Regions from separate parts of the Pseudarthrobacter sp. AG30 genome, predicted to be linked through region 1. Evidence: riboswitches for the same ligand, from Rfam matches in the RefSeq annotation. Region 1 holds a riboswitch; the other holds the start of a gene.

What was found. Region 1 has a riboswitch for cyclic di-AMP ahead of DC347_RS05915 (hypothetical protein). Riboswitches for the same ligand answer to the same signal wherever they lie in the genome.
Region 2: linked by a shared signal. The riboswitch ahead of DC347_RS17610 (C40 family peptidase) and the one ahead of DC347_RS05915 (hypothetical protein) in region 1 are both predicted to bind cyclic di-AMP.

Annotation. Positions count from the first base shown of each region.
Region 1 covers NZ_QEHL01000004.1:87,786-98,005, reverse strand. The annotation lists gene DC347_RS05950 (zinc-binding alcohol dehydrogenase) at 1-589, shown strand, start outside; gene DC347_RS05945 (6-carboxytetrahydropterin synthase) at 598-993, shown strand; gene DC347_RS05940 (glycosyltransferase family 4 protein) at 996-2,105, shown strand; gene tadA (tRNA adenosine(34) deaminase TadA) at 2,184-2,690, opposite strand; gene DC347_RS05930 (phosphatase PAP2 family protein) at 2,746-3,549, shown strand; gene upp (uracil phosphoribosyltransferase) at 3,562-4,197, shown strand; gene DC347_RS05920 (glyoxalase superfamily protein) at 4,242-4,643, shown strand; gene DC347_RS05915 (hypothetical protein) at 4,711-5,418, opposite strand; cyclic di-AMP (ydaO/yuaA leader) riboswitch at 5,422-5,584, opposite strand; gene DC347_RS05910 (glycosyltransferase family 39 protein) at 5,730-7,811, opposite strand; gene DC347_RS05905 (glycosyltransferase family 39 protein) at 7,818-9,932, opposite strand; gene DC347_RS05900 (bifunctional glycosyltransferase family 2/GtrA family protein) at 9,929-10,220, opposite strand, start outside.
Region 2 covers NZ_QEHL01000020.1:109,320-119,539, forward strand. The annotation lists gene DC347_RS17580 (glycoside hydrolase family 38 C-terminal domain-containing protein) at 1-889, opposite strand, end outside; gene fdhD (formate dehydrogenase accessory sulfurtransferase FdhD) at 988-1,872, opposite strand; gene DC347_RS17590 (molybdopterin molybdotransferase MoeA) at 1,923-3,374, opposite strand; gene DC347_RS17595 (NTP transferase domain-containing protein) at 3,371-4,375, opposite strand; gene DC347_RS17600 (HNH endonuclease) at 4,418-4,918, opposite strand; gene DC347_RS17605 (NlpC/P60 family protein) at 5,186-5,953, opposite strand; gene DC347_RS17610 (C40 family peptidase) at 6,116-6,793, opposite strand; cyclic di-AMP (ydaO/yuaA leader) riboswitch at 6,864-7,037, opposite strand; gene DC347_RS17615 (M23 family metallopeptidase) at 7,174-7,995, opposite strand; cyclic di-AMP (ydaO/yuaA leader) riboswitch at 8,006-8,248, opposite strand; gene DC347_RS17620 (metal-dependent transcriptional regulator) at 8,357-9,058, opposite strand; gene serC (phosphoserine transaminase) at 9,331-10,220, shown strand, end outside.

The DNA of each region.
Region 1 (10,220 bases):
CCTGGGGGACCGGGTGGCGGTCGTCGGCGCGGGCCTGGTGGGCGGCATGGTCGCCACCCTGTTGCGCACATTCCCGCTGCAGCGCCTGCAACTGGTGGACCTGGATCCGGGCAGGAAGCAGTTGGCGGACGCGTTGGGCGTCGACTTCGCCCACCCCGATGATGCCTTGGCCGACTGCGACATTGTCATCCACTGCTCGGCCTCGCAGGAAGGGCTGGAACGCAGCCTCCAGCTCGTCGGCGACGACGGTGATGTCATCGAGATGTCCTGGTACGCCAACCGGACGGTGACCATACCGTTGGGCGAGGATTTTCACGCGCGCAGGCTGTCCATCAGGGCCAGCCAGGTAGGCATGGTGGCCCGGTCCCGGCGCCACCGCCGCACCAATGCGGACCGCCTCAACCTTGCCGTATCGCTGCTCAAGGACCCCGTGTTCGATGCGTTCCTGACCGGTTCGTCCCGGTTCGAGGACCTTCCCGAGGTGGTCCAGAGCCTGTCCGACGGCACGCTGGAAGCCCTGTGCCACGTGGTCGAATACCCTTCCGGCAACCCGGCCCCCAGCCAAGCAACCCACAACTCCGAAACGTAAGGTAGCCCATGTTCAGCTTGACAGTCCGCCGCCACTTCATGATCGCCCACAGCCTTCCGCGCGAAGCATTCGGGCCCGCACAAGCACTGCACGGCGCAACATTCGTCGCTGAGGTGAGCTTCCGGCGTCGTGCCCTGAACACGGACGCGATCGTGCTGGACATTGGAGCCGCCGGAACCATCATCGAGGACGTGCTGGGCGGCCTGAACTACCGAAACCTGGACGAGCACCCGGATTTCGAGGGCAAGCTCACCACCACGGAGGCGCTGGCCGAGTACATCGCCCGGAAGGTGGCGGCCAGGATCAAGGACACGGCAGACGGCCCCGAGCTGGCGGGAATCGACGTCACCCTCCGGGAAAATCCGGACGCCTGGGCCACCTACGCCTTGGACCTGTCCGACTGACCATGCGCCCCCTTCGGCTGCTCGTCCCGGGCAATATCCGCCACAGCTCGGGCGGCAATGTCTACAACGCGCGCCTGGTTGCCGGCCTCCAGGCCTTGGGTGCAGGGGTTGAGGTCATTGCCGTGGAGGGCACCTGGCCGGATGCCGGCGCACACGAACGACGCCGGCTGGGCGCCCTCATCGGGGCGTGGGACCCGGAAACACATCCCGGGCAGCCGGTGGCGATCGTGGATGGACTGGTGGCCGTGGGCGCTCCGGACGAACTGGAATTCGCTGCGAAAGCCGGCCGGCAAACATGGGTCCTGGTGCATATGCCCGTGCCGGAAGATGCAGGCACGCAGGCCCTTGAACGCGAAGCCAGGGCTTTGCGCGCCGCAACCGGGGTCATCTGCACCAGCACGTCGGCGGCAAACGTGCTCCGCAAACGGGGGCTCCCGCAAGCGCGGGTTGTACTCCCCGGCGTGGAGCCGGCACCTTTGGCGGCCGGTTCCACGCCGCCCCACCTGGCGGTCGTTGCGGCGCTCCTGCCCAACAAGGACCAGCTGCTCACGGTCGAGGCCCTGGGCCGGATCAGGGATCTTGACTGGACTGCATCGTTCGTGGGGTCGGACCGGGCCGATCCGGTGTATGCGCAGGCAGTCCAGGCTGCGGTTGCCGGGAACGGTCTGCAGGAGCGGGTGTGGCTGACCGGCGAACTCACCGGCGAGCCGCTGGAAGCACAGTGGGCCCGGACCGACCTGACGTTGCTGGTGTCACGGACGGAAGCGTTTGGGATGGCCGTCACCGAGAGCTTGGCCCGCGGCATCCCAGCGCTGGTCAGGGCAGGCACGGGCGCGGTGGAGGCGCTTACCCTCGCCGGACTGGAAACGTCCGACGGCGGGCCAAGACTTCCGGGGGCAGCGGTTCCCCTGCCCGTCGGGGGCCAGGAGAGTCCCGGCCGGCTGGCTGCGGTCCTGCGGCGGTGGCTCGGGGACGCACGGGTCCGCGAGGGCTGGCGCGCAGCCGCAGCCGAGGCGCGGAGGGACCTCCCCGGCTGGAGCAGCACGGCCCAGGGCCTGCTGGCCGTAGTGGCAGCGGGCGACCGAGGGAACGGGCAGCCGCGGCCTGCCTGAAACCCGCCGCGGACTGCCTGAAACGGGCCGCGGACTGTCCGAAGCCGGCCGCGGTAAAGATGCCCGCCTCCGGACGCGCTAAAGGCTGCTGCGGTGCGCCGCGAAGAACTCGCGCAGCAACCGGGCGCACTCTTCCTCGCGGACGCCCGGGTACACCTCAACCCAATGGTTGAGCCGTCGTTCGCGCAGGATGTCGAACACGGATCCTGCGGCACCGGCTTTCTCGTCCCACGCCCCGAAAACCACCCGGGGGATCCTGGCCAGGACGATCGCGCCCGCGCACATGGCGCAGGGTTCCAGGGTGACCACCAACGTGCAGTCGGAGAGCCGCCAGCCGTCGCCCTGGCCGCCGTCGAGCCTGGCCCGTTCCTGCAACCGTGCGGCAGCTTCCCGGATGGCCACCACCTCGGCATGGGCTGTTGGGTCACCCAGCTCCTCCCGCTGGTTCCGGCCGGAACCCAGCACCCTGCCGTCGGGCCCAATGACCACCGCGCCGATGGGCACGTCCTCCGTGGCGAGGGCGCGGTGCGCCTCCGCGAGGGCAAGGCCCATCCAGGCGTCGTGTTTCTTTTCGGGCAACGGCATGGCTCAATGATAGTTTCGGGGATACTCAGGTTACTTACCGATGCCGGGAGGCACCATGGATACGCTTCGGGACCGCTTGGGGACCTGGTTCAAACCCTACGCGGCGCTGGTCCTCACCATCCTCGTGGGCGGTGTTGTCATCGTCTCCCTCGCCCTGCTGGGCGCCGAGGTGTATGACGACGTGGTGGACTCCGCCGGGCTGGCCAACCTGGACAAGCCGGCGCTGGCCCTGTCCGAGAGCCTCCGCAGCCCCGGGCTCGACGCGTTCGTTACCGGGTTCACCAATATCGGCGGTGGCATCGGAATGCCCATCCTGGCCAGCATCCTCACCGCGTGGCTGACCTTCCTCAGCCGCAACTGGCGTCCGCTGGTCCTGATCGGCGGAGCCGCTGCCGTGTCCATTACCGCCACCACCTTCGGCAAGAAGCTGGTGGGACGCACGCGCCCGGATCACGCAGACGCCGTTCCGCCGTATGAGGATTCCCCGTCGTTCCCGAGCGGGCACACCCTGAACACCACCGTGGTGATCAGCCTGGTGGTGTACCTGATCTGCCTCCAGTTCCACGCCATGCGCGTCCGGGTCCTGGCCATCACGGCGGGCGCGGTGTTCATCATCGCCATGGGTTTGAGCAGGGTTTTCCTGGGCCACCACTGGCTCACGGATGTCATGGCGGGCTGGCTGCTGGGGCTCACCTGGGTGGGTGTGGTGATTATGGCCCACCGGCTGTTCCACATTGTCCGCAGGCGGGAACACGTGGGTGCGGCGCCGTCGTTCGACCGTCCCATCGTCCGGGACGTGGTGGCCGAGGAGCTGCACGACGGCGAACACTACGGACCCGGCAAAGGCAGCGCCGGATGATAGTTTTAGGGGATGCGCACTCTCGTTGTTGACCACCCCCTGGTCGCCCACAAGCTCACCGTCCTGCGGGACAAAAACACGCCGTCGCCGGTCTTCCGCCAGCTGACGGAGGAGCTGGTGACCCTCCTGGCCTATGAGGCCACGCGGGAGGTCCGCACCGAGCCCGTCACCATCCAAACGCCCGTCAGCACCACGGTCGGCACCGCGTTCACCAAGCCCACGCCGCTGGTAGTTCCCATCCTGCGGGCCGGCCTGGGCATGCTGGAAGGCATGACCAAGCTGGTGCCCACCGCCGAGGTGGGCTTCCTGGGCATGGCCCGGGACGAGGAAACCCTGGACATCATCACGTATGCCGAGCGCCTCCCCGAGGACCTCACCGGCCGCCAGGTCTTCGTCCTGGACCCGATGCTGGCCACCGGCGGAACCCTGCGTGAGGCCATCAAGTTCCTCTTCAAGCGCGGCGCCTCCGACGTCACCTGCATCTGCCTGCTGGCAGCCCCGGAGGGCCTGGCCAAGCTGGAGGAGGAACTGGGCGACGCAAACGTGCACATCGTCCTGGCCTCCATCGACGAGAAGCTCAACGAGAAGTCCTACATTGTTCCCGGCCTCGGCGACGCCGGCGACCGCCTGTACGGGATCGCCGGGTAGGTTCCACCCTTTTTCAAAACCGTTCCCGCCGCTAGCCTGTGCGGATGGACTGGAAACTTGAACTTGTCTTTGTCCCTGTATCCGATGTGGACCGCGCCAAGGATTTCTACGTCAACAAGGTTGGCTTCAACGCCGACTACGACGAACGCCCGTCGGAGTCGATCCGCTTCGTGCAGTTGACGCCACCCGGCTCCGCCTGCTCCATCTGCATCGGCGAAGGGCTGACCGACGCTCCGCCCGGCACAGGATCCAACCTCCAGCTGGTGGTCAGCGACATCGAGGCTGCCCACCGCCAGCTCAAGGGCAACGGCGTGGACGTCAGCGACGTGGATGTGCAGCAGTGGGGCCACTTCCTGTACTTCGCCGATCCGGACGGCAACAAGTGGTCTGTCCAGTACATCCCCTGGCGGAATGCCGGGCCGGGCGACGTCCAGGGCGCCGGTTAACGCAAACCGCGGGCCGCATCGACATGATGCGGCCCGCGGTTTGCGTTGCGCCCGGTGCAGGTGGTGCCTAGTACCAGTTGTGTGCCAGGTGGAAGTTCAACGCACCGCAGGGCGAGGCGTAGCTCTTCTTGATGTAGTCCAGGCCCCAGTTGATCTGCGTGCGGTAGTTGGTCAGGTAGTCGGCGCCTGCGCTGGCCATCTTCTCCGCCGGCAGCGACTGGACGATGCCGTACGCGCCGCTGCTGGCGTTGGTGGCGGTGGTGGTCCAATCGGATTCCTTGGTCCACAGCGTCTGCAGGCACTGCATCTGGTCCGGTCCCCAGCCAAAGGAGGACAGCTGGCTGGCGGCGTAGGCCTGGGCGCCCGCGGGATCGTTAACCGCGACGGCGGGAGCAGGCTCAGGCGCGGGGGCCGGCGCAGGTGCGGGTGCTTCAGCCGGCGGGGCGGCGGGAGCGGGCGCGGGGGCCGGCTCCGCGGCCTGCGGTGCCACGCTGATGGCGGAAGGAGCAGGATTAGCGGCCGGGTTGGAACGGATTTCGCTCTTCTCGATGCTCATCTGGGCATCCGCCGCCGACGTGGAAGCGCTTGACCCGGTGGACGACGCCTGGGTCATGTTGTTGGTCGCCTGGCCTGCCGCGCCAACGCCAACCAGCACCGCGCATGATGCAGCGAGGACCGCAACACGCCGGCCCACGGTGGTCTTTTTGGCGGGCTGGGGTTTGGCCCGATGTTTTGCCTTGGTTTGCAGGCATGGTTTTGCCATGGATTTAGACATGATTGATCGCCTCTCACACCTGCGGAGTTAGCTGTCGGGTTCGGATGAGGGCATCCGGCCGCACGGAAAAAACACGTGCTGGCTTAACCCCAAGGGCAATCATTGCCCGGGACGGTGGGTCCCCCGCCTCTGCCGTTGCTCAAGCGGAATCCGGGAAGCGGCAGAGCTTGGCGTCAACCCGGGATATGCGGCCCGAACGGGGACCGCACCCAATCGACGGTACAGGAAGATTGCGCATTAGTCACATTTGGGTAACGGAAGTCACGAATTATGGCGCGTCGATTTGCTGCAGGCGGATCCCCGGCGCCGGTTTATCCCGCCAGGATATAGACCGTGGTCCCGCCAATGTTTTGCGCCGGGAACGTGGACTCCACCCACTGTGCAATCCGGGTGGAGACGTCAGAGCCGCTGCTGGACATCATGGTCCCGCCGGCAATGAAGTAGTGGATCCGGCCTTGGGAGACCAGCGCTTGGAACTGTTCCAGCGTGGGGGAGGGGTCGGTGCCGTTGAAGCCGCCCACGGCCATCACCGGCAGTTCCGTGGCCAGTTGGTAACCTGCGGCATTGTTCGAACCGACTACTGCCGCTGCCCAGGTGTAGTTTGAGGCACCGTCCTTCAATGCGGCCACGAGCCCGGCCGACGGCGTGGGCGCACCCAGGAGGCCGCCCATCCCGCCGGCGCGGCCACCGGTGGCACCCGGACCGCCCTGCGCTGCCCCGCCCTGGCCTGCTGCCCCGCCCTGGCCGGCACCCTGGCCTTGTCCGGCCTGGCCTTGTCCAGCCTGGCCGTTGAACTGCCGGGACGTGCCGCCCGCGCCAAACCCGCCGGTCCGGTTTCCGCCGAACCCGCCCGGGCCGCCGAACGACGTCGCCGGTCCGGCGCTGACAATGGCCCCGCTGTGCGCCGTCGCCGCCGTCGACATGGAGAAGGCCAGCGGGCCGGCGAGCGATGCCGCAATGGCGAGCGCCGTCGTCGTCCGTTGCACGGAGCGCAGGCGGATGAACCTGTTCAACCCTGTTCCTGCTGCGGCCGCAAGGCCTGCCGCCAGCACCACCCAGCGCGGCCACGGGCCGTAGGCGGATGTGGTTCCCAGCAGGGTGAATGCCATCAGGGCTGCCGCGGCCACTGCGGCGGCCAGGAAGACCGCCGCGGCGGCCTGCCGCCGGTGCTGCCAGAGAAGGGCCGGCCCCAGGCCGGCCAGGGCTGCGATCCCCGGCGCCAATGCCACCGCATAGTAGGGGTGGATGATGCCCGCCATGAAGCTGAAGACCAGGCCGGTCACCAGGACCCAGGAACCCCAGACGAGCACCGACGCCCGGACGGCGTCAGTCCGCGGCGCCCGGCGTCCCACCCACAGCAGGCCGGCAGCAAGGATCAGTGCGGAGGGCAGCAGCCACGCGATCTGGCCGCCAAATTCGCTGTTGAACATCCGCAGCAGCCCGGGAACGCCCCAGCCGTTGGCGCCGCCCACGCTCCCTGTCTCGTCGCCTGTGAGCCGGCCCAGGCCGTTATAGCCGAGGGTCAGTTCCAGGATGGAATTGTCCTGCGAACCACCAATGAACGGACGGTCCGCAGCCGGGATGAGCTCCACGACGGCCAGCCACCAGCCGGCCGCGGCAAGCATCGCGGCACCGGTGGCGAGCAGGTGCAGCAGCCGCCGGCCCAGCCTGGCGGGCGCCGCGACCAGGTAGGCGAGGGCAAACCCGGGAACCACCAGCAGGACCTGCAGCTGCTTGGCAAGGAACCCGAAGCCCAGGAGAACCCCTGCCAGCAGGAGCCAGCGCAGCCTGTCCTCCTGCACGGAGCGGAGCACCGCATAGGCGGCGGCGGTCATGAGCAGCACCAGCAGGGCGTCCGGGTTGTTGAACCGGAACATCAGCGTGGCCACGGGCGTCAGTGCCAGCGCAGCGGCGGCCAGCAGCCCTGCCCGGTGGGCGAGGCGCGGGTCACCGGTGGCCGGTGCCGCGGCCCGCCGGACGGCCAGGTACAGCAGCCAGGCGGTGCCGACTCCCATCAGGGCTTCGGGAACCAGGATGCTCCAGGAGCTCAGGCCGAAAATCCGGACCGACAACCCCATGATCCACAGGGACGCCGGTGGCTTGTCCACCGTGATGGAGTTGGCGGCGTCCGAGGAACCGAAGAACCAGGCCGCCCAGTCCTGCGATCCGGCCTGGGCAGCGGCGGAGTAGAAAGCGTTGGCCCAGCCCGATGTCCCGAGGTTCCACAGGTAGAGCACGGCGGTAGCTGCCAGCACGGCTGCCAGTTCCAGGCGGTGCCGGAGGGCCGGGGGCTCCCGCCGCACGCCGGCCGCGGCAGCAGGGCTGGAGGCAGCAGGGCCGGGGGCAGCGGGAGCGGAGGGAGCCTGCACCGGAGTGGAGTTAGAGCTGGCCATGGGGTCCTACTTGGTGAGTTGGTACACCGTGGAGTTACCCACGGTTTGGGCCTGGAAGTTGGCTTGCACCCAGGCGGCCACCTCGGAGTTGCCGCCCCGGCCGCCCATGCCGCCGCCCATGCCGCCTTCGATGAAGTAGCTGATCTCACCCCTGGCCACCATGGCCTGGAACTCGGCGAGCGTGGGATAGGGGTCGCCGCCGTTCCAGCCGCCCAGGGCAATGACGCTGGTGTTCGTGGCCAGTTCCAGGCTGGCGGCCTGGCTGGCCCCGGAGACAATCGCCGACCACTTCGTGGTGGTGCCGGTGAGCAGTGCGGTCACGGCTGCATCGGCGGTGCCTTCGCCGGGACCACCCGCCCCGCCGGCTCCGGGGGCGCCTTTGACGCCGCCGGCTCCGTTCGCGGGATCAAAACCGCCGGCACCGGCTGCCGCATCCGTTCCGTCGGTCCGGTCGCCACGGAGCGCGGCGTCGTCCCGGAAGCCGGCAGCCCTGTTGCCGAAACCGCCCGCCGACGAACCTGCGGGCCCCGACGTCGGGATGGATCCCGAATGGGCGGACGCGGCGGTGGCCAAGGTCCAGGCAGCCGTTCCAAGGCCCCCGGCCAGCAAGGAGAGGACGACGACGGCGGCCGTCCCGGAGCGCCGGAACCGTCCCGCAGCGCCCTTGCCGTCAAGGCGGAGGAGGATGGCGGCCGCCGCGAGGACACCGAGGACGATGGTGGCGATGCGCAACCACGGCAGCCAGGACGTGTCGCGGCCCAGCAGCACCGAGGACCAGATGGAGGTGCCCAGGACCACGACGGCCAGAGTTGTCCGTGCCGGCCAGTACGCGCGGCCGCGCCAGAGTTCGACCGAGCCGATGCCCACCAGCGCGGCGATGGCCGGGGCCAGTGCCACTGAGTAGTAGGGGTGGACGATGCCGCTCATGAAGCTGAAGACGCCAGCCGTGACCAGAAGCCAGCCGCCCCACAGGATCAGGGCCGCGCGGCTCCGGGACGTGCGCGCTTCGCGGCGGGTGAACCACAAGCCTGCCACCAGCAGCACCAGCGCGGCGGGCAGCAGCCAGGACACCTCGCCGCCGAAGCTGGTCCCGAACATCCGCAGCAGGCCGGCCGCGCCGCCGAATCCCGCATTTCCGCCGCCGAAGCCGCCAGCCGCACCGCCGCCCGGGCCGCCGGCTCCACCTCCGGGCATTCCTTCACCCGAACCGGTGATGCGGGCCAGGCCGTTGTAGCCGAAGGTCAGTTCCAGGAAGCTGTTGGTGGTGGACCCGGCCATGTACGGCCGTTCGGAGGCCGGCGTCAGCTGGAAAAGGGCAACGTAGCTGCCGGCCACCACGACGATTCCGCCCAGCGCGCCGAGCAGGTGGACCAGCCGGCGTCCCAGCGGTGTGGGGGCAGCCCACAGGTAGGCAAGTCCAAGCGCGGGAACCACCAGGAAGCCTTGCAGCATCTTGCTGAGGAACGCCAGGCCTATCACGGCCCCCGCCGCCACCAGCCACTTCCATCCGGCCCGTTCGATGGCCCGGGTGGTGAAGTACGCCGCCAGCACCAGGCAGAGGGTGAGCATGGCGTCCGGGTTGTTGAATTTGAACATCAGCGCCGCCACGGGCGTCAGTGCGAGGGCGCCGCCGGCAAGGAGGCCTGCCACCGGACCGGAAACCCGCTTCACAGCGAGGTACAGGAAGCCGACGGCGGCCACTCCCATGAGCGCTTCGGGCACCAGCATGCTCAGTGACGAGAAGCCGAAGATACGGCCCGCCAGGGCCGGGATCCAGAGCGCGGCGGGCGGCTTGTCCACGGTGATGGCGTTTCCGGCGTCGAGCGATCCGAAGAGGAGTGCCGTCCAGTCCTTGGTGCCCGCCTGGATGGCAGCGGCATAGAAGGAGTTTCCGAAGCCGGTGGCGGCCAGGTTCCAGAGGTACAGGATTGCCGTGGCCACCAGGAGGCCGGCGGCCGAGGGCCGCACCCAGCGGGGCTGGCCGCCGAAGGCGTAGCGGGTCCAGCGCGGTCCGGTGCGTGCGGGGCCGGCAGAGGAAGCCGCGGCACCTGACGGGTGCTGTGGACCGTCGGTTGATTCGGTGGTCGATCCGGCGCCTGCCGGTGAAAAGGTGGAGGTCATGATGCTGCCGTTTCTGTGGAGGCGGTGGCGGTCGTGTCGTCGGCGGACGAAGCTGCGGGGGTTCCGGCGGATGGTGTTGCCGGTCCAGGGCCTGTCCATGGAACGGGGCGCGTGGAGGGTGCTGTACGCGGCGCCCGCTCCCGGAAGACCCAGAGCCGGAACAGCAGGAACCGCACGGCGGTGGCGGCGAGGTTCGCCGCCACGACGGTGAGGATTTCCGCCCACCGGTCCGGCGTCGTCGTCCTGTGCACCAGTGCCAGCGCACCCGAGGTGAGCAGCAGGCCGATG
Region 2 (10,220 bases), on a different contig from region 1:
AGTCCGGGTTTTCGTCCATCAGGGCCACGACGTTGGAGAACGTCCTGGCGCACTTGCGGATGGTTTCGCGGACGGGCCAGAGCCACGCCGAGTCAATGTGCGCGTGCCCGGTGGCCACCAAATGGTGGGCGGAGGCATACGCCGGCCGGCGCATGACCTCGGCGAGGGCCTCACGCCCTGCCGCCGCAGTCCCGGCGACGTTGTCCGGGTCCATCACGTCCATCATGCGTTCCAGCGCCCTGAGGATCTCGTGGCGGCGCGGCAGCTCCAAAGGCAGCTGTTCCATCAGGCCGGACAGGGTCCAGATGTCCTGCTGGAGTTCCCACACGCACTGGTTCAGCTCGGCGATGGCGATGGTCCCGAGCCGGTACTGCGGCGCTCTTCCGGCCGTTGCCTTGTCGCCCAGCGGAGTGGCCGCGAAGGTCCAGCCCTGCGCCATGTCCGGGTTCGCGGCGGCCTCCACGTAGAAGTCCACGGCCATGCCGCTGCCCAGGAGCTTCAGCGGGATGTACTGGTTGCGGGGCGAGATCGCCTTGATGATGGACCCGTCTGGACGCCAGGCAATCCCCTCGCACTGGAATCCGGGCGCCTCCGTGGTGAACCCGAGGTCAACCACCACCTCCACGGTGGTGTCCGGGCCGCCGCCCCACGATTCCGGCACCTCGCCCTGAAGCCGCAGCCAGGTGGTGCCCCACGGCCTGCCCCAGGGCGCGCCGTGTTCCTGCGGCTGGAACTGCTGCCGCATCGCTTCCAGCGCGGGGACCGGCTCGCCGGGAACTTCCCAGCTGCTCAGGGCAAGCGGAACCGTCCTGCTGTAGACGGCCGGGGTGATGCGCTCGCGCACAAACCTTGCCAGGCGGACTTCCGTGATCCTGCGGTCGTCATGCAATATGGGTCCTCTTTAAGCTTGGAACTGGATCATGGTATCCATTCGATGGACAAATCTACCCGTTGGCTTCACGGCATCCAACCCCTCGAGCCGGGAGTTCACCCCTGAGCCTGCGGGACGGCGGCTTCCGGTCGCAGGATCCGGGTTTCACCGGAGTAGACGTTGAAGCTCGAGCCCCGGCTGAAGCCCGCCACGGTCAGCCCATTGGCCTCTGCGAGCTCCACGGCAAGGCTCGACGGTGCGCTGACGGCGGCCAGGACAGGTATCCCGGCGAGGGATGCCTTCTGCACCAGTTCGAAGGACGCCCGTCCGGACACCTGCAGGACGGTGCCGGTCAGCGGCAGGAGGCCTTCGCGCAACGCCCACCCCACCACCTTGTCCACGGCGTTGTGCCGCCCCACGTCCTCGCGCAGGCACAGGAGGCGCGGCTCGCCGTCGTCCCCAATCCTGAAGAGGCCCGCGGCATGCACTCCGCCGGTATCGTCAAAGAGGCGCTGGGATTTCCGCAGCAGCCCGGGCAGCGACGCCAGGACCTCCGCATCGACTCTCAGCGGATCCGACTGCGGGCTGAAGTGCGAGGACTTTTGGACCGCATCGATGGAGTCGGTTCCGCAGATGCCGCAGGAGCTTGAGGTGTAGACCTTACGCCCGGTATCCGGAACCTCGACGTCGGGCCGCAGCTGGGCCTCCACCACGTTGAACGTCTGGACGCCGTCCTCGTCCTCGCCGGCACAGAATCGCAGCGATACCAGTTGCTCCGGAGCCCAGATGACGCCCTCGGACACCAGGAATCCGGCCACGAGGTCAAAGTCGTCCCCGGGAGTCCGCATGGTCACCGAGTAGGAAAGCCTGCCGAGCCGGATTTCCAGCGGCTCCTCCACCGCGAGGACGTCTTCGCGGTGGCGGACCGGGTACTCCAGGGCGCCCGGCGATCCATCCAGTACGAATTTGTGCACCTTTCGGCGCTGGGTTACGCGTCCCATGTTCCAGCCTGCCTCGTCATGACTCCATCATGGCACTTTCGGCGCCCGGCTCAGTCCAGCAGCGCGCTCCAGTCCACGGGGCCGCTGGGTGCGGGCTTGCCCTTGGGCTGCCCGGTCCGTCCGGCGGTTCGGGGCTTGGCCTTGGCCGCCGCGTCCGCGGGCGGCGGGAGGGGCGGCCCCCAGGGCAGTGCGAAGGCCGGCACCGGCTCCCCCAGTTGCACGCCGTGCGGCGGTACCACCAGGACGCCGTCGGCGGCAGCCAGTCCCCGCATCATTCCCGGTCCTGTGTGCTGGGCCGGCGACGCCATGCCGTACAGCAGCCGGAACGGCATCAGCCGGGTGCGCCCCGGGTCCGGTTCGATCATGGTGCCGCACGGCACCTCCTGGACGGCGGGCATGGCGGCGTGGCCCAGCGCTGCGAGGAGTGGTGCGCCCACAGTGGACAATGCCATCATGGCCGCGAGCGGGTTGCCCGGGAGGCCCAGGACAAAGCGGCCGTCCGGAAGTTCGGCAAGGACGGCGGGGTGCCCCGGACGCATGGCCACGCCGTCGATGACCAGCCGGCCGCCAAGTTCAGCCACGGCCCGGCGGAAGTGGTCGGTCCCGGAGCGCCCGGTTCCTCCGGTGGTAATGACGACGTCGGCCGGCAGGTCCGGCGCGTCCGGCACCTCCGGCACAACGTCTTCGAGCGCCGCAAGCCATTCCTCGTAGGAGTCGCCGATTCGCTGCTGGCCGCCCGGTATGCCACCCAGCATCGCTACGACGTCCTGCAGCTGGGGCCCAAAGGTATCCCGCACCTTGCCCGGATCGGGGGTTCCTGAGTCCACCACCTCGGAGCCTGTCAGGACGAGGCGCACCACGGGCTTTCCCTGAACCTGGAGTTCATCGTGTCCGGCCAGTGCGGCCAGTGCCAGGTGTGCGGGGTTGAGGTCCACGCCGGCTTTGACCAGGACGTCCCCTTCCAGGGCCTCTTCGCCCGCTTTCCTGATGTGCTCACCGGCGCGAGGTTCCCCCGGGCGCGCCTTTCCTCCGGCCATCAGCAGCGGGAGTCCCTCGTCGTCCGTGGCCAGGACCGCATTCTCGGTCCTCAGGACCGCTTTGCCTCCGGCCGGGATCAGGCCTCCCGTAACGATGATGCTTGCTTGGTGCGGGGCAAGGCGGTTCCCGGGGTCCACCGGAATCCAGGGGCCGCTGCCGTTGACCGCCCAGCCGTCCATGGCTGAGGACGCATAGTGCGGCATGTCCTGGAGTGCCAGAATGTCCTGGTCGAGCCTGCGGCCGAGGGCCATGCGCAGCGGCACCGGCCCTGCCGGGATCGGGGTGGCCGCATCGAACGCAGCCTGCCGGGCTTCTTCCCAGGTGTGCGCCAGGTGGTGCCCGCTGGTTTCAGCCTCCGGTTCCGTGGTTTCCGGTCCAGGTGTTTCGTGCCCGGCGGTCCCCTGTGGTGCTTCGGGCTCGTCGGCAGGTGGGACCTCCGGCCAGTCGCGGGGTTCTGCCGTCATTCGCCGGGGGTCCCGGCGGCAGCTTCATTCTCGTAGTCGGCAGCCAGGGACCGAGCCACGGCCATCGCCGCTTCCATGGACGCCGTGTCCATTTCCCTGCCCGGTGCGGCAGCCAGCCCCGCGGCGAATCCTGCGATGAACGTGGTGAGTGGAGCAGCCGGCCGGACCACGGCGTGGGCTGCGACGCCGGCAAGGGACAGCACTGCGTTCACGTCCACCTGGACGTCCTCCAGCTTGTATGCCTGGAGCAGGGCCCTGCACCATTCCTCCAGCGTCTCGTCCTGGCTTTTCACGACTTGCCTCCCACGTTGGCTCCGCACGTTTTGGTCAAAGTCTTCACGCTGGCTCCCGGCGGCGATCCCCAGCGTGGCAGCATCACCCCACGTATCCACGTCGGCAGTGGACCCGGCCGGGACTGTGACAAGCTGCACGTCCAGATTAGCAAGGAGCGACCTCACGGAGCCGTTGACCAGGGCGTCCCGGCGGGACAACTCACCGCACGATCTTTTTAACTCATCAGTGTTATATATGGCTGCCAGCGGCTGTTCCCTGCCGTCGGCAGAGCGGGCCACGGCGCCCCGGCCATCGCCCGCAGCTGCCACCGCGTCCCGGAGCATCGCCACCGCCCGGGCTGCCAGCGGCATGTCGCAGGCGAGAACCAGAGTGAAGGGCGCCCCTCCCCCAGAGGTGGCAAGGGCATCTAGGCCGGCTGAGATCCCGGCGGCAGGACCGGCAAACTTCGGCTCCTCCCGGCAGGACAGGACGCCTGGCGGCAGGGCCTGGGCGGGCCCGGCCTCATCGGCAGCCCCGCGGGACGGAGGGCCGCCGGCGGAAACGTCGCCCACAACAACCGTACGGCGGGCACCGGCAGCGGCGTCAAGGGTCCATGCCAGGAGGGTTCTTCCCCGGAGGACCAACGATTGCTTGGGTACTCCACCCAGCCGTGATGACCGGCCGCCCGCCAGGATCAGGGCGTCAAAGATCAACGGGTCCGTTTGCACCCACCCAGCCTAGCGAACAGCAACCGGCCTGGAAGCCGCTTGTCAGGCGGCGCGCTCGGGAAGCAGGAATGGATCCCAGGCGGGGGTTGGCTTCTCCAGTTCCTTGATCTGCCAGATGGTTCCGTGCGGCGGCTCCGGCACGAAGCGCAGGGTCCATCCCATCTCGCCGGGGGTATGGTCACCCTTGACGTTGTTGCACCGCAGGCAGGCAGCCACGAGATTCTCCCAGGAATCGGCTCCGCCCCGCGATTTTGGGTGGACATGGTCGATTGTGTGCGCTGCCTTTCCGCAATATGCACACTTGTGCCCGTCACGTCGAAGCACACCACGGCGGCTGACGGCCGTTGAGTGGTTGTACCGCGGGCGGATGTAGCGGTTGAGGAGGATCACGGACGGGCGGCCCAGGACGTCAGTGGGGCCCACCACGGGATCATCCCCCTCGGCCACCACGCTCGCCTTGCCTGTGAGCACAAGCACCAGCGCCCGGCGGAAGGTGATAACCGCCAGCGGTTCATATCCAGCATTCAGAACGAGAGTGCGCATGCACGTACCTCTTCACGGCCGCACCCGTCAGGGGCACGAGGGCCGGCTGCCCTCGGCATGTCCGGGCTATGGATCGACATCACAAGAGTAAACAGAGAATTGCAATATCAGGTAATCGGATACGCGGAGGCCGGATCCCCACCCCGGTGGCGGGAGCCGGGATGCACGCAGAATGGCGGGAGTTAAACGGGAAAAGACCCCCGCCTCAAGGGCAGGGGTCCTTCCGGGCACATCTTATGCGGCGCCGCGTGCGGCGGGCGGCAGTGGTTACCGAACGTGGATGAAGACCGGTCCGGAGCCAACGTTGGCGCTGAACACAACGGTGTCGTTGCCGTTGAAGCCGCCGTGGACGGCCATCCCGTTTCCGGCGTAGACGGCGATGTGGGCCATTCCTCCGCCACCGTCGGCGTAGTAGATGAGGTCGCCGGGCTGGGCCTGGGATGCGGACACCCTGTCACCCAATGACAGGTAACCGGCGGGCCAGTCGTGGAAGTGGATGCCGACGGCAGCCAGTGCGTTGGTCACCAGCATGGTGCAGTCCTGGTGTACGCCAAGCTGGGCGTAGGCAGCGGACAGGATGGCAGCACCCTTTCCGCTGGCGGAAACCTGGGCGGCGGGGGCAGCCGTGGCATCGGCAGTTGCAACCTTGGCAGTCACCTTGGGAGCGGCAACGGCCTGGGCAACGGGAGCGGGAGCGGCTTCCTGCACCGCAACCTCGGGCTCGGGAGCCGGTGCCGGAGTGGTGGTAACGGCCGGCTTTTCGAAGCTGATGGCAATGGTGGAGGCCGCTGAGATCGGAGCGTCGACGGCGGATTCAACTTCCATGGCGGATGCCGGAGCCGAGTCGCGCTTGACGTTGGTGTCGGCTGCGTTGGCTGCGATGCCGCTGGTCAGGACCAGGCCGGAAGCTGCAGCGATTACTGCAGCCTGGCGGCCCATGCCGCCGGCGTTGTCGCTGACAGCCTTGGCAACGATCGCGATCGAGTTGGTTTTGGTGACCTCGGCGCGGTGCCGTGCGGTAGCACGAGTCGTCATCAGTTCTCTCTTTCGTTTTCCTCTGGACCGCGGTGGCCTGTCCGAGGGGGTTGGATGCGCCGGCATCTTGGGGGTACGCCGGCGCGTCCCGAACGGGGATGTTGGTTTCTAGCGAAAAAGCTTTGGGCAAAGAAATAGCCCTTGGAGCGTGGAGCCCAAGAACTACTTGTTCAGGTGGTAGTACGTGGAAGTACCGGTGGCTGCGGGAGAGTGGAGCATGGTTCCCTGCGACGGGTTGAGCGCGCTGATCATCATGCCGTTGCCGACGTAGATGCCGACGTGTGCGCCGCCGTTCTGGACCACGAGGTCGCCCGGCTGGGGGGTGGAGGTGGGGGTCATGATGCTCCACGCGTTCGTGCGGGGAATGCTGATTCCAGCCTGCGCGTAGACCCACTGAACGAAGCCGGAGCAGTCCCAGCCGTTGGGGGTGGTGCCGCCCCAGACGTAGGGGTGGCCGATGCCGGTGTAGGCGATCGCGGCGATACCCGAGGTGGCTGCGGACGAAACGGCTTCCACTGCCTGTCCGGCCTTGGACGCCTCCTGGCCGGCAGTGGTGGCGGTGCGGTCCGCGGACGCGGTGGACTGGGTGCGCACGGTTTCCACCTTCGGGGCGGCGGTGGTCTTGACCGCCGGACGCTCGAAGGAAACGGTGGCCGTGGGGGCCGCGGTGACAGCAAGGGCGGTCTGTGCGGAACCGGACTCCGTGGAGGCCGAGATGCCGGCAGTGGTGTCCGCGGCGTTGGCCGGCAGGCCCATGCTCAGGATGAGGCCTGAAGCCGCTGCCACAACGGCAGCCTGGCGGCCCACGGTCCCGGCATTGGCGCTTACGGCCTTGGACATGGCGTCCAAGGGGTTGGCGCGAACCGTTTGCGCACGGTGGCGCGCAGAATTATGGCGTGAAGACACGAAGGTAGCCTCTCCCAATCCCTGCGAGGTGAGCTGTCGGATTCGGATGGGAGTCACCCGGCCACTTCGCTTCCTGGGAAGCTCATGACTTAACCCCAAGGCCTTCCAGAACGCAGAAGGCCAAAATTGGTTCCCCCGCCCCTGCCAGACGATGAAATGCGAACGGACCTTGAGCGGTGGCAGAGTTAGGCAATCCACTCAAGAGCGTCAACTTCGGAAAAGTTGACGCGAGTTAGACGGTACAGCAGTTTTGCTTCAATGTCACATTCAGGTCACGGCGGGTCACGGCGATCTGGGAGTGCGCAATCAAACGGTTACAGCCAGCCCATCGGATCGACCACTTCGCCGTTGACCTGGACTTCGAAGTGCAGGTGGCAGCCGGTGGACGCCCCGGTGGTCCCGCTCAACGCCACGACTTCGCCGCGGGAGACCGTTTGGCCCACCTTGACGTTGAAGGACGAGAGGTGGTTGTACGTGGTCTCCAGGCCGTTGCCATGGTCGATCACCACCCGGTTTCCACCGCCGAACTGGTGCCAGCCGGCGAAGGTCACGGTTCCTGTTGCGGCTGCCAGGACGGACGTCCCGCACTGTGCCACGAAGTCCTGTCCGCGGTGGAAATCTCCGGTGCCGCCGGTGATTGGGCTGACCCGGTAGCCGAAGGGCGACGCGGTCACGAGGGATGCCAGCGGCGCGGCCAGGGTCCCGGCGGAAGCCGCACGCGTTACCGATCCGGCCGACTGGGCGCTCAGCAGTTGCTTCAGCTTCCCGTCGGGGTCCGCCTGCGTCACGACGGCTGAGCGGCTGAAGTCGATCTGGGCGCCTACATCCGCGGAAATCTGGGGCTGGGGGCTGACTGCGGAGGCGGCCTGGGGCGCGATTCCGGCCGCATCCGTCGCCATAACGGGGCTGGTGGCGGGCATGGTCACCGTGAGCACCAGGCCGGTGGCGGCGAGGGCGATGCCGGCCTTTTGGCCGATGCCGCTGGCCGCGGCAAAGTCGGTGATTTGCCGGAACGGACCCCGGCGGCGGCGTGCATCCCGTTGCGGGTCGCGGGGGCGCTCCGCGGCGGCTACTTCGACAACCCGGGGTGCCTCAGGGGGGCCCGCCGCGCGACGGCGGCCCCGGGAGGTCTGCATGGTCAAGAAGGGTTCCTCTCTGGAATAGCCTGCGGAGTTAGCTGTCGGATTCGGGTCAGAGAGATCAAAGACCCGGTCCGTCATGGGCAAACTTCTACACAGGGGTATTCCCGGAAGAATCCTTCACTGGAGAGGCTTGCTGCTGACGGACTTCACCCCAAGGCAGTCCCCCGCTGCCGGTTGTGGTTCCCCCGCCTCTGCCAGTAACGACTCGTACACCTGGCCCGCTGGCAGAGCTCGGCTCCGGATCAGGTAACGCTTAAGTATCAACGCTGGGTTCCACTATAGGGGCTTAAGACCCTAGGTAACAATTCCGTTATCTTTGCGTGGAATCCCCCGGGTGGGGTACGGAAACGCGGCGTCAGGCCTGGTTCACGGCGACGAAAACGTGAGCCGCCACCTCGGGAGGCAGCTCCAGCGCGCCCTCGATTCCCGCCACCCGTACCGAAATGTAGTCACCGACGCGTTCCAGGGAGACAGACGCGCCGGGCCGGATACCGCCCTCGTCGAGCTGGGTCAGCAGTTCCGGCTCCACCTGGATCGGTTCCGCCAGCCGGCTGATGGTCACTGCCGATTCAGGCCCGTAGGCCTTCATTGCCTCCACCAGGCTGATGGCGCCGTCGCCGAACCCGGGTCCGGGCTGTCCGCCCAGGGCGGCAAGGCCGGGGATGGGGTTTCCGTAGGGCGACTCCGTGGGGTGGTCCAGCATTTCGTAGATGCGCCGCTCCACCCGTTCGCTCATAACGTGTTCCCAGCGGCAGGCTTCGTCATGGACATAGGCCCAGTCCAATCCGATCACGTCGGCCAGCAGGCGCTCGGCCAGCCGGTGCTTCCGCATGACCTCAGTGGCACGCTTGCGGCCGGTGTCGGTCAGTTCCAGGTGCCTGTCACCGGAGACGACGACCAGGCCATCGCGCTCCATCCGGCCGATGGTCTGGGAAACGGTAGGCCCCGAGTGGCGCAGGCGTTCGGCGATACGGGCCCGGAGGGCAACGATGTTCTCTTCCTCAAGCTCCAGGATGGTCCTGAGGTACATCTCCGTAGTGTCGATCAGATCCGTCATCCAGCTCAGCTCCTCGAGCGCAGTACCTTGCGTTGTCCCACCGTATCGCCTCTTCCCGCGACGTAGTCCGGGGAAGAGTTTAGCCTATTTTGATTTAGTCCGAATAGGGCCTGCCGCCTGCGGCGTCTCATTGGCTGGACATTGGCGCCGCCCGCTCCCGCCACCCTGCGCGCTTCAGGCAGAATTGGGGAAGGTTTGCACTGCAGCCATGGCCGGCTCCCGGCCACCCACCACCCGGACCACAGCTTTCGTCCCCGCCGAATGGAGCACCTGTGAGCGACACCAGCATCACGATTCCCGCCAACCTCCTGCCCCAGGACGGGCGGTTCGGGGCCGGCCCCTCAAAGGTCCGGCCGGAACAGATCGATGCCCTGTCCGCTGCGTCGAAGACTATCCTCGGCACATCCCACCGGCAGGCTCCGGTCAAGAACCTGGTGGGCTCCGTACGCGAAGGACTCAGCCAGTTCTTCCGTGCTCCCGAGGGCTACGAGGTGGTCCTCGGCGTGGGCGGCTCGACCGCGTTCTGGGACATCGCGAGCTTCGGCCTCGTGTCCAAGAAGGCGCAGCACCTGTCCTTCGGGGAGTTTGGCTCCAAGTTTGCCTCCGCCACCAACAAGGCGCCGTTCCTGGAAGCGTCCTCGATCATTAAGTCTGAGCCGGGCACCCGTCCTGCAGCGCAGGCGGAGGCGGGCGTGGACGTCTACGCGTGGCCACAGAATGAGACCTCCACGGGCGTCGCCGCCCCGGTCAAGCGGGTGCCGGGCGCCGACAAGGACGCCCTGGTCCTGGTGGACGCAACCTCCGCTGCCGGCGGCCTGGACGTCGACATCGCCGAAAGCGACGTTTACTACTTCGCCCCGCAAAAGAATTTCGCTTCCGACGGTGGCCTTTGGCTCGGCCTCTTCTCCCCCGCCGCCCTGGAGCGCGCTGCCGCCATCAAGGCAAGCGGCCGCTGGATCCCGGACTTCCTGGACCTCCAGACCGCCATCGACAATTCACGGCTGAACCAGACGTACAACACCCCGTCGCTGTCCACCCTGGTAACCCTTGACGCCCAGGTCCAGTGGCTGAACGCCAACGGCGGCCTGGACTTCGCCTCTGCCCGCACCGCCGATTCCGCCGGCCGCATCTACAGTTGGGCTGACGCCTCGGAGTTCGCCAC